2 linked regions of the Oceanicoccus sp. KOV_DT_Chl genome follow. The protein of the gene in region 2 interacts with the protein of the main gene of each other region in a pairwise test. Links are inferred from orthologs where the notes say so. Each region holds a gene or a part of one and is shown on either strand. Other genes may lie near its edges.

What was found.
Region 1: the proteins of typA (region 2) and rlmKL interact in binary tests that used the Escherichia coli proteins (3 or more experiments, as listed by UniProt). The link is inferred for Oceanicoccus sp. KOV_DT_Chl from one-to-one orthologs.

Annotation. Positions count from the first base shown.
Region 1 is NZ_FQLF01000007.1:82,870-85,853, forward strand. It holds rlmKL (bifunctional 23S rRNA (guanine(2069)-N(7))-methyltransferase RlmK/23S rRNA (guanine(2445)-N(2))-methyltransferase RlmL), read right to left. Parts: upstream 2,597-2,984; coding sequence 404-2,596; downstream 1-403. Other genes in the region: UNITIG_RS21600 (DUF3859 domain-containing protein), read right to left, coding at 1-404; rmf (ribosome modulation factor), read left to right, coding at 2,984-2,984. UniProt on the Escherichia coli protein: Specifically methylates the guanine in position 2445 (m2G2445) and the guanine in position 2069 (m7G2069) of 23S rRNA. Methylation occurs before assembly of 23S rRNA into 50S subunits.
Region 2 is NZ_FQLF01000002.1:2,117,418-2,125,364, forward strand. What follows is about bases 778-3,774. They hold typA (translational GTPase TypA), read left to right. Parts: upstream 778-1,367; coding sequence 1,368-3,182; downstream 3,183-3,774. Other genes in these bases: UNITIG_RS13765 (sodium-dependent transporter), read left to right, coding at 778-1,159; UNITIG_RS13775 (LysE family translocator), read right to left, coding at 3,314-3,774. In the rest of the region: UNITIG_RS24400 (hypothetical protein), read left to right, coding at 1-24; more of UNITIG_RS13765, read left to right, coding at 1-777; more of UNITIG_RS13775, read right to left, coding at 3,775-3,940; UNITIG_RS24405 (TonB-dependent receptor), read left to right, coding at 4,133-5,419; UNITIG_RS24410 (TonB-dependent receptor), read left to right, coding at 5,416-6,504; UNITIG_RS13785 (sodium-dependent transporter), read left to right, coding at 6,664-7,947. UniProt on the Escherichia coli protein: A 50S ribosomal subunit assembly protein with GTPase and nucleotide-independent chaperone activity, required for 50S subunit assembly at low temperatures, may also play a role in translation.

The DNA.
Region 1 (2,984 bases), on a different replicon or contig from region 2:
TTTATGCGCGCATGACTGTGCTTGGTAAAACCTTTGGACTGGTGACCTAAATAATCGTTAGTGGAAGGATGTTTAATCTGAATGGTAACCGGCACCCATTCCGTATCCACGGTATTGTCGCGAATAATAAAATTAAAACCAAACAACTGGTCTTGCTTTAACGGTACCGTGGCGGTCTGTTTCACCAAGCGGGAACTCACCACACTGGCATAACCTGCGGTGGTATCAGCTTTGAACTGGCTCTCTGATTTTTCTAATAATTGATAAATCCCAAAATCTTTAATTTGCAACGTTATCGGGAATACGATCTGCGCATCTATTGCGGCTTGCGCAGTGCCAATAGACAGCAAACACAGTAATAGTGTTAGAATCCGACGCAATACTAAACTACTGGCAAACCGCATTATTTTTCCTGATGCTTGATAAACCAGCACTGATGAATCTTCTTCGAACGGTGAAAATCTTTATCAAGAGACCAGTCAGATTTATTCTCGACACAGTAATCCGTTAATTGATCATTAGCGAGGCTGAATTTACGCTGGTTATTAGAGAAGATTAACAAGCCGTCGCGAGTTAATAACTTCATCGCATCATGGATTAAGGCCACATGATCACGCTGTATATCGAGAGTGGCATCCATTTTCTTGGAATTTGAAAACGTCGGCGGATCCAATAAGATCAAATCATAGCGATTGTCACAGGTTTTTACCCATTCCAGCACATCAGCCCGTATCATCCTGTGCTTGGTTTCACTAAAGCCATTTAACGCCATATTCTTACTGGCCCACTCCAGATAGGTACTGGAAAGATCAACACTATCAGTGAAGGTAGCGCCACCCATTGCCGCGTGCACACTCGCTGTAGCGGTATAACAAAAGAGATTTAAAAAACGATTGCCCTTAGCCAACTCCGCTATTTTTAAACGCACCGGCCGGTGATCTAGAAACAACCCTGTATCCAGATAGTCTTTCATATTCACCAGCAGTTTAGCCTGCCCTTCCCTTACCTCAAAAAAGTCGCCACTACTGTCTTGCTTTTGATATTGCTTCGCTCCTTTTTGTCGGGTGCGTTGCTTTAGTACCACATATTTTTCAGCGACATCCAATGCCTGCGGAATCGCCGACATCACCTCGCGCAACCGCTGTTCAGCAACGGCGGGATCAACACTAGCCGGTGCGCTGTATTCAGCAACATGCACCCAACCTTCATAATAATCTACCGCAACCGCGTATTCCGGCATATCCGCATCGTACAAACGATAGCAACTGACATTGTTATTTTTTGCCCATTTTTGTAACTGCTTGCGGTTTTTCCTTAAGCGATTGGCAAACATTTGCGCGCCATCCGACAATGGCTGAGGCACCGACGACTTCTCATCGCGCTCCGTTAATGCTCGACGATCTTCGACAAAGTATTCCGGCTGTACATCAAAGCTAAGTAATTTACTGGCAATCGCGCCATTAAAAAGCTGGTACTGTTTTTTATTTTTCAGCCCCATTTTTTTACCCAGCTCCGGGTTGCCGGTAAACACGCCCGCCTGCCAACCGACGAATTCTTTTTTCAGGGTTTGACCGAGATTGCGATACAAATGCAATAACGAAGACTCATCACCTAAACGCTCGCCATACGGTGGGTTGCAAATAACCAAACCGGAATCAATTTCAACATGGGTGGGTTTGGCAAAATCTGCCAATTCCTTGCGCAACACTCGAACTTTACCGTTCAAACCTGCGGCATCGATATTTTGCTGGGCGATATCAATAGCTTTAGGGCTTGCATCATAACCGCGGATTTCCGGCCATTGACGCTGGAGGGCGGCTTCTTTTAACGCCCTGGCTTCTTGTAATTCTGCATCCCAATATTTTGATTGATGGCCCAACCAACCATTAAAACCCCAGTAGCTGCGTAAAATACCCGGCGCAATATTGGCCGACATCATCGCGCCTTCAATGAGTAGCGTACCGGAACCACACATTGGGTCCAAAAGCGCGCCACCTCTGGCCGCTATACCTGACCAATTGGCCCGCATTAAAATCGCTGCCGCGAGGTTTTCCTTTAACGGCGCCGCCCCACCCTCTTGCCGATAACCACGACGGTGTAAGCTCTCTCCCGACAAATCCAGACTAGTAACTAATACACCCTTGGCAACACGAATATTGACGCGAATACCAGGGTGATCTTTATTTACATCCGGACGACGTTCAAACCGCTCGGTAAAATAATCAGCGATAGCGTCTTTGGCTTTTAAGGCGGCGAAATGAGGGTGCTTTAGACCCGGCATGGCGCCGGAGAAATCAATCGCAAAACTACCGTCAACAGCCAGGTGCTGCTCCCACGGCAGCGCTTTAACCGCTGCATACAAGTCATCGGTGTTACGACACTCATCTTGACTCAGTGGCATTAAAATACGGTTCGCCAATCGCGACCATAAACAACTGCGGTAAGCAATGCTCAACGGCCCGTCAAAATAAACCCCAGCCACAGTTTCTTTTACCTTGCTGGCCCCTAAAGAGCGTAATTCTTCCAACAACAGCGTCTCTAAACCTTTGGGACATGTGGCAAAGTACGCATAAGCGCTAACAGCTGGGTGGGACATATAAAGGAAACCTATCGAGTGTGGCTTAGATTATATAGTGCTAAACAACCCCGCTTTGAAGAATTTCAGGGAATAGCTCACATTTTAATCAAAGCTAAGTCTTTGTTTTTAATGATTAATCTAAAGCCGCCTGAGAAATTTATATCACTCGACTTGAATAGGAAAAATCAGTGGTCGACAGCCTTACAATGATTTGCTTAGATAAGGTTGTCAGCGCTGGCGAATTCTACCAAGTCCAGCCTGCAACCACTAACAATAATCTCTTACACAGGAACCAATTAAAATTATAAAGCTCTACCCATAAGCCATTGCTCGTCGCATAGACGATAAACCAGTGGTGTGAAACATGTTGTGTTAACGATAAATATCAAGAATGAGGCGTATTCTA
Region 2 (7,947 bases):
CTTTGGCCGGTTGGCTGGTGGTGATCACCCCTTATATGATTGCCGTGTTTTATATGGTGATTACGGTTTGGTTTTTGGTTATTTGTGTGAAGCAGTGATAGGTAATCTGGACCTATTAGCTGACCCTGATACCTTTGGCACCTTTATTAACAGTAATAAAGTGTTTGTGTACTTTGTTGTTGTGGCGGTTATGGTAAATGGTATTTTACTTGGCGGCGTTAAGGGAGGCATTGAGCGCGCCGCGAAAATTTTGATGCCGACGCTATTTGTGATGTTGATTGCCCTGGTGTTGTTTGTGCTGACTTTAGATAACGCTTTTGCCGGAGTGACGTATTATCTGGTGCCTGACTTTAGTAAAATCAATGCTGGAGTCATTAATGGCGCGCTATCCCAGGCCTTTTTTTCGCTCTCGCTGGGTATGGGGATTATGATTACCTATGGCTCATATATGTCGCGAAGTGAAAGCGTCGCTAACTCGGCCAAGTTTGTCGCTTTGATGGATACGGGCGTAGCTTTTGCTGCGGGCTTATTGATTATTCCTGCCATTTTCTCGTTTAACCCTGCAACCAATACCGCTGATTTAAGTGATTCGTCAGTTGGCTTGATCTTCAGTTTTCTGCCTAAAATATTTTTGGCGCTACAGGCGACGATTGGCTATGTGGGGGCGAGCGCGGTAGCAGCGTTATTTTTCTTATTGGTGTTCTTCGCGGCACTGACCTCGCTGGTCTCGATTACGGAAGTACCTACCTCAACGTTGGTAGGAGAGAAAGGTTATTCGCGCCCCAAGGCATTGCTGGTGTTAAGTGCCTCTATGGCGATGTTAACTTTTGCCTGTATTTTATCGTTTGGCCGGGTTGACGGGTTAACCAGTTTGGTGAGTTATGCCGGGGTCAGTAAATCACTCTTTGATGTCATTATTGATGTATTTTATGACACGGTGCTGCCATTAAATGGCCTCCTGGTCTGCTTGTTTGTGATTTACCGGTGGCGGCAGCACAATTTCAATGCTGAGCTGGAAGTGGGTGATGATGGTTATAAGGGCTCCTGGATTGAGCGCTATGTTAATTTTGCCTTGAGCACCTTTATTCCGGTGATTTTGTTACTGGTGTTTATCAATACTGTGCTGCTTAAGTACTGGGGCTTCAGCCTGATTGGTTAAAAAGCCAGGGTTTGAACCTGGGTACTAGCAGGGGCAATTGTCACCTTCCTCCTATTTCCTTCTATACAGATTCCGCGATGTTGGTCTATTTATCCGCAGTTTAGCGAAATAAGGGTTAATCCTTAACCCACTCCGCAAGCAATTGATGTATAATCCGCCACCTTTTTTACCCTGCCATCTATTCAGGAACTTCCACAGGTAACTCCCAGTGATTGAAAAACTTCGTAATATCGCCATTATTGCCCACGTTGACCACGGTAAAACCACCTTGGTAGACAAACTATTGTCCCAGTCCGGTACCCTGGATCGCCGCGATGAAGGCTCCGAGCGCGTGATGGATTCCAACGATCAGGAAAAAGAGCGCGGTATCACCATCCTCGCCAAAAATACCGCCATTGAGTGGAATGGCTACCATATCAACATCGTAGACACCCCTGGGCACGCCGATTTCGGTGGTGAAGTAGAGCGGGTGTTATCGATGGTAGATTGCGTACTGCTGCTGGTTGATGCGGTCGATGGCCCAATGCCGCAAACCCGTTTTGTTACCTCCAAGGCTTTCGAGCAGGGTTTGAACCCGATTGTTGTTATCAATAAAGTAGATCGCCCGGGTGCTCGCCCTGATTGGGTGATGGATCAGGTGTTTGATTTATTTGATCGTCTAGGTGCAACTGACGAGCAGTTGGACTTCCCGGTTATATACGCCTCCGCCCTGAACGGTATTGCCGGTTTGGATGTGGACGATATGGCTGAGGACATGACCCCGTTATTTCAGTTGGTGGTTGATCAGGTTAAGCCGCCAGCTGTTGATGTTAATGGCACTTTCCAGATGCAGGTATCCGCATTGGATTACTCTAGCTATGTTGGTGTTATCGGTGTCGGTCGGATCGCTCGCGGATCGCTCAAGCCTAATCAGCAAGTGATAGTAGTGGGCGCTGATGGCAAAGAGAAAAAAGGCAAAGTCCTCAAGGTCATGGGCTATTTGGGCCTTGAGCGTATCGAAGTGGCAGAAGCCAGTGCTGGCGATATTGTTTGTATTACCGGTATCGAAGGCCTAAGTATTTCCGATACCTTATGTGATCCCGCAGCCGTTGAAGCTTTGCCTGCGTTAAGCGTAGATGAGCCAACAGTGAGCATGACGTTTCAGGTTAACGATTCACCGTTCGCTGGTAAAGAAGGTAAGTTTGTCACTTCGCGCAATATTAAAGATCGCTTGGAGCAGGAATTAATTCACAACGTGGCGTTGCGAGTAGAGACCGGTGATACGCCGGATAAATTTAAAGTCTCTGGCCGTGGTGAATTGCATTTATCAGTGTTAATTGAATCCATGCGTCGCGAAGGTTATGAGCTGGGTGTATCGCGTCCGGAAGTTATCCAACGTGAAGTCGATGGTGAAATCCAGGAGCCTTATGAGCAAGTGGTAATTGATGTAGAAGATCAGCATCAAGGTTCCATTATGGAAGAGCTGGGGTTGCGTAAAGCTGAAATGACTAATATGGAACCCGACGGTAAAGGTCGAGTTAAATTGGAATTTATGATTCCTTCGCGCGGCTTAATTGGTTTCCGTTCGCAGTTTTTAACCATGACCTCAGGTTCAGGCATTTTAACCAGTATTTTTGATCACTATGGCCCAGTAAAAATTGGTGAAGTGGTTAGTCGTCAAAATGGTGTGATGGTTTCTATGGTTACCGGCAAGACGGCAAGCTTTTCATTATTTAATTTGCAGGATCGTGGACGTATGTTCCTTGGCCATGCGGTAGAAATTTATGAAGGACAAGTAGTAGGTTTGCACTCGCGCAGCAACGATTTGGCGGTTAACCCGACCAAAGGTAAGCAGCTGACTAACGTACGTGCTTCAGGCACCGACGAAGCGTTAACCTTGGTGCCGCCAGTCAAACACACCTTGGAACAGGCGTTAGAATTTATTGAAGATGATGAACTGGTAGAAGTTACGCCAGTCAGCATTCGTATTCGTAAAAAATTACTGACGGAAAATGCGCGCAAGCGTGCCGGTAATGCCAAGTAATTAGCGTGTTGATTGCCACTGTTGTGGCAACCTTTTTAAGATAGCGTTATTCCTGTGAAAACGGGAATCAATGGTTTGGAGTAATGAGTCGCTAGGCTTATTAATTCAGGCCATTTTTTTTGCCTGTGAGTTTAATTTATTATCACCAGCACCGCTAAACAAATGATTAGCACGCCAAAAAGTTTCTCCAATTTATCACTATAACCGGTAAACATTGCCATTACTTGCGGTCTGGATACGGCGCTGGCGACCAAGCAATACCACGCCGCATCAATCGTTGCGGCAGTGCCCGCCATCATCAGCTTTTCTGATAGGTCTGCTTGCTCGCTAACAAATTGACTAAATAGTGCGAGAAAAAACAAGGCGACTTTGGGGTTCAGGATGGCGATTGAAAAACCGACCCTGAAACTACGGCTTAAGGTTTCAGTGTGGTAGCTAGCTTGCTGGTTGTGTGGTGCCGGAGGAGTCTGGTTCGGTAACAGGCCTAAAGCCTTAAATCCAAGGTAGAGTAAAAAGCCTGCCCCAAGAATTTTCAAGCCGCTAAACACTGCCGGGTTTTGCGTAATTACAACGGCCAAACCTAGCGCTGCCAGTAATGCGTAACAAGCAATGCCCAGACCGTGAGCTATGGCCGCGACGATCCCGTGTTGACGATTACTTTTAGCGGTAATTTGGATAATCACCGCCAGGCTCGGCCCTGGGCTCATAGCACCGAGAGCGCAGAGTGTGAGTAGGGATAGCCAAGTGGTGGTGGTCATAGTGAATTCTGAGTTGAGATGTAATTGGCTAGGTTTTCGGCCGGTAGCGAGCTGTAGTAGCTATTGAGCGCTTGTGGTTCGATATTATGCACCAAAATACCCCATAAATTTGCTTATTTAATGAGCTGAATCTACTTTTTAAGGAGTCGGTCATTAAGTGCCGGCAACATAATATTAATGGGGGAGACAAATATGAATACAAAAAAATGGGTGAAAGCCTTATTGCCTGCTGCAATAGTTGCAGTTTATTCAGGAGGCGTAGCGGCGGAGCGAGCCACTATTGAAGAGGTGTTGGTAACAGCGACCAAGCGCAGCACTTCAATTAAGGACGTGCCATTCTCAATTAATGCGCAAACTCAGCAAGATATCCAGCGGGCTGGTGCCGGTAGTCTTGAGGACTTGGCGAGAAATGTGGCAGGTTTGAGTATTCAAAATCTTGGGCCGGGCCAAAGTCAGGTATCTATCCGGGGTGTTTCTGCGGGGCAGGTAATCCGTGATCAACCTGGTGTAAAAGAGCAGGTCGGTATCTATTTAGATGAGTCAGTCATTTCTTTGTCGTTGTTTACTCCGGATTTCGATTTGTTTGACCTTAATCGAGTTGAAACCTTAAGAGGGCCACAGGGAACACTTTTTGGCTCCGGTTCGGTAGGGGGCACCGTTCGTTATATTACTAACCAGCCCACTTTTGAAAGCGTCGAAGGGCTAATTGAAGCGAACTTTCACACCGTGACTGATGGTGAAGAGGGCGGGCACTTCAAGGGCATGGTTAATATACCCATTAGCGACACCTTGGCAATGCGAGTGGTGGCTTATAATACCGAGTATGCAGGTTATATTGATGCGCTGGGTGAAAACGGTGCAAGGTCCAGAGATGTTAATGGCGGCACACGAACTGGTGGCCGGATAGCACTTAAATTTCAACCTACCGAAAGTTTAACTATTACCCCTCGTATTACCTATCAAGAGCTGGAATCTGATGGTTTCAATCGGCAAGAGGTTTTTAATTTATACGCTAACCCTTACACCACAACCCGCCCTGCGATCCAACTGGGTGAGCGCGAACAGTATCTTTTATTGGATGAAAAGTTCACCGATGAAACATTACTGGCGGATTTGGTGGTGGAAATTAATCTTGATGCTTTTGATATCACTTCGATAACAAGTTATACCGAACGGGATATTTTGGTCAGCCGTGATGCGAGCGCTTTAACGGGAAGTGTTTCGGTTGATGTCGGCATCCCTGATGCAGGGGTTTTGCTCCCTTCTAATTTGCGCGATACCACGGATTTAGAACAGCTGACACAAGAGGTTAGATTGAGCTCAAATGGTAATGGTGCATTGCAATGGCTGGTTGGAGCTTTTTATTCAGACACCGATAGGGAATATGAGCAACGTTTACCAACCCCCGGTTATGATGCATTTGCAGATGCAGCTTTGGGGCGGGCACCTCGGCAGGGGCTGCCAACGGTTTCCCGTTGAACTCACCTTATAATGCGGACTTACCCTACACATTCGAGCAGATCGCTGTGTTCGGGGAAGTGAATTACGATTTTTCCGAAAAGCTGCATGGTACTTTTGGCTTGCGTTGGTATGACTTTGAGGAAGAGCGGGAGTTTAATTCTGGCGGCTTTTTCTCTAACGGTGACAATGACTACGACAAGACTACCGCTGATGGTGTTAATCCTCGGGTCATGTTGAGTTACGACTTGACTGATGCCACCACGGTGAATAGCCAAATTTCGCAAGGCTTTCGTCAGGGCGGAGCGAATGATCCGTTGAATATTGGATTGTGCGGTGCTGATGATGTGGTGAATTTTGGTGGTAATCCAGAATATGATGAAGAAACCCTGACCAACTATGAAGTCGGTATTAAGTCGCAGTTAACCAGTACCTTCTCATTTAATGCCGCGGTCTTTTACGCCGATATAAAAGATTTACAAGTGACATTGGATGCCGGGTCTTGTTCTTCTCGAGTGGTTTTTAATGTTCCGGAAGCGCATACGGCAGGGGTTGAAGTTGAGTTGAATGCCCAGCCTATGGATGGATTGGATTTTTCAGTTGCAATGAGTGTTATAGAGTCTGAGTTTGATTCTACAATACCGAGCGCTAGCGGTGGAGCGTTAGGCGGTTTAGAGGATGGTAACAAACTTGCCTCTGTGCCTGAGTTTCAATTTGCTGCTACTGCGACATACAATTTCAATGCTGAAGCTATTGCTTATGGTGCAGAAGGATATATATCCGCGACCTTCCAGTATGTAGGAGAGAGAATTACGCAGCCAGGTGATCAAGTCTCCGGGGCTGGGGATTTCACTTCCGGCCTACCGTTTGGAGGAGCAACGGGCAATGAAGAAACCAATCTCGACCTTGAGCTGGATGCTTACCAGTTGATTAATTTAAGTGCGGGGATTATATCCGGTTCTTGGGAGACAGTGTTTTACATTAATAATATTGCCGATGAGAATGTGGATCTTTCTTTTGATCGTGAGCGCGGTGGTCGTGCACGATTGGGCTATAGAACCAATCAACCACGTACAATGGGGGTGACTGTTCGCAAGTCTTTCTAAGAACCAGCGACAATCGTATAAGGCGCCTTCGGGCGCCTTTTTTGTCTTCATTCCGCTGGTTACGCTAACTTTAGAGTAATGAATAAGTATAATGTGGGGATTGTGTGCGCAATATTTCACTGGCATCGTACTATAAGAATGAAAACAGGTAGTCAAACTATGGCATCCAGAGAACAATTCTCCTCCAAAACCGGTTTTGTCATGGCCGCTGCCGGTTCGGCAATCGGCTTGGGTAATATCTGGGGCTTTCCCACCCAAACCGCCAGCAACGGTGGTGCGGCTTTTGTGCTGGTTTATTTTGTTCTCGCTTTTTGTTTGGCCTATCCGGCGTTAATGGCGGAGTTGATTATTGGTCGGCATGCTCGCGCTAATGTGATGACGGCGTTGCGAGGTATCTCGACGGGTAAGTTTACCTATCGTCTGGGCACTGCGGTGGGCTGTTATGGTGTTATTACGGCAAGTTTGATTTTAAGTTTTTATGCCATCGTGGCGGGGTGGATGCTGGCTTTTTTGCTGGAATCTGTTTGTCAGATATTGGGTTGGTCTGACGTGAGCAAGTGGTTGGTGAGTTTTAGCTTTGAGCGCAATATTATATTTATGGCGCTGTTTATGATGTTGACTATATCGATCATTGCTAAAGGCGTTACCGGCGGGATTGAAAAGTGGTCGACTCGATTAATGCCTCTATTGATAGTTATTCTAGTGGGATTAATTATTTATGTACTGATACAGGATGGTGCCAGTGAAGGTTTAAGGGTTTATTTATTACCGGAGTTTTCACAGATCAACCCCCGGTTAATTATTGATGCGATGGGACAGGCTTTTTTCTCATTGTCACTGGGGGTGGGAACGATGTTAATTTATGGCTCGTATCTTAGTGAAGAAGAGAGCCTGCCGGCGTTGGGTGCTGCGGTAACTTTGGTCGATGCGGGGATAGCTTTTATAGCAGGGTTATTAATTATCCCTGCTATCTATGTCGCTAAACAATATGGTGCAGAAATATTTACTGATGCTGGCCAGTTGATTGCGGGACCGGATTTGATCTTTCAGGTATTGCCGGTGTTATTTAAGTCGATGGGCAGTGTGGGTATGGTGGTAGGGCTTGCATTCTTTGTACTGATGTCCATTGCGTCACTGACCTCTTCCATATCAATGTTGGAAGTGCCTGTCTCCTTGGCGGCGGAAGAAACAGCGGCTAGCCGGGTGCAAGCTACCTGGGCGATAGGAGCAATAATCTTCTGTATTTCGACGTTGATATTGCTCAATTTTGATGCGCTTTTTGGTTTTGTTATTGATCTCACCACCGTTTACAGTCAGCCTATATTGGGTGTGTTATTGTGTATCTTTGTCGGCTGGATTTGGCACCGGGATAATTTGTTAGCTGAAATTAAAAAAGGCCACCCGGAAATTCAAGGTGGTTTTTTTTGGAAAGTTTGGCCTACG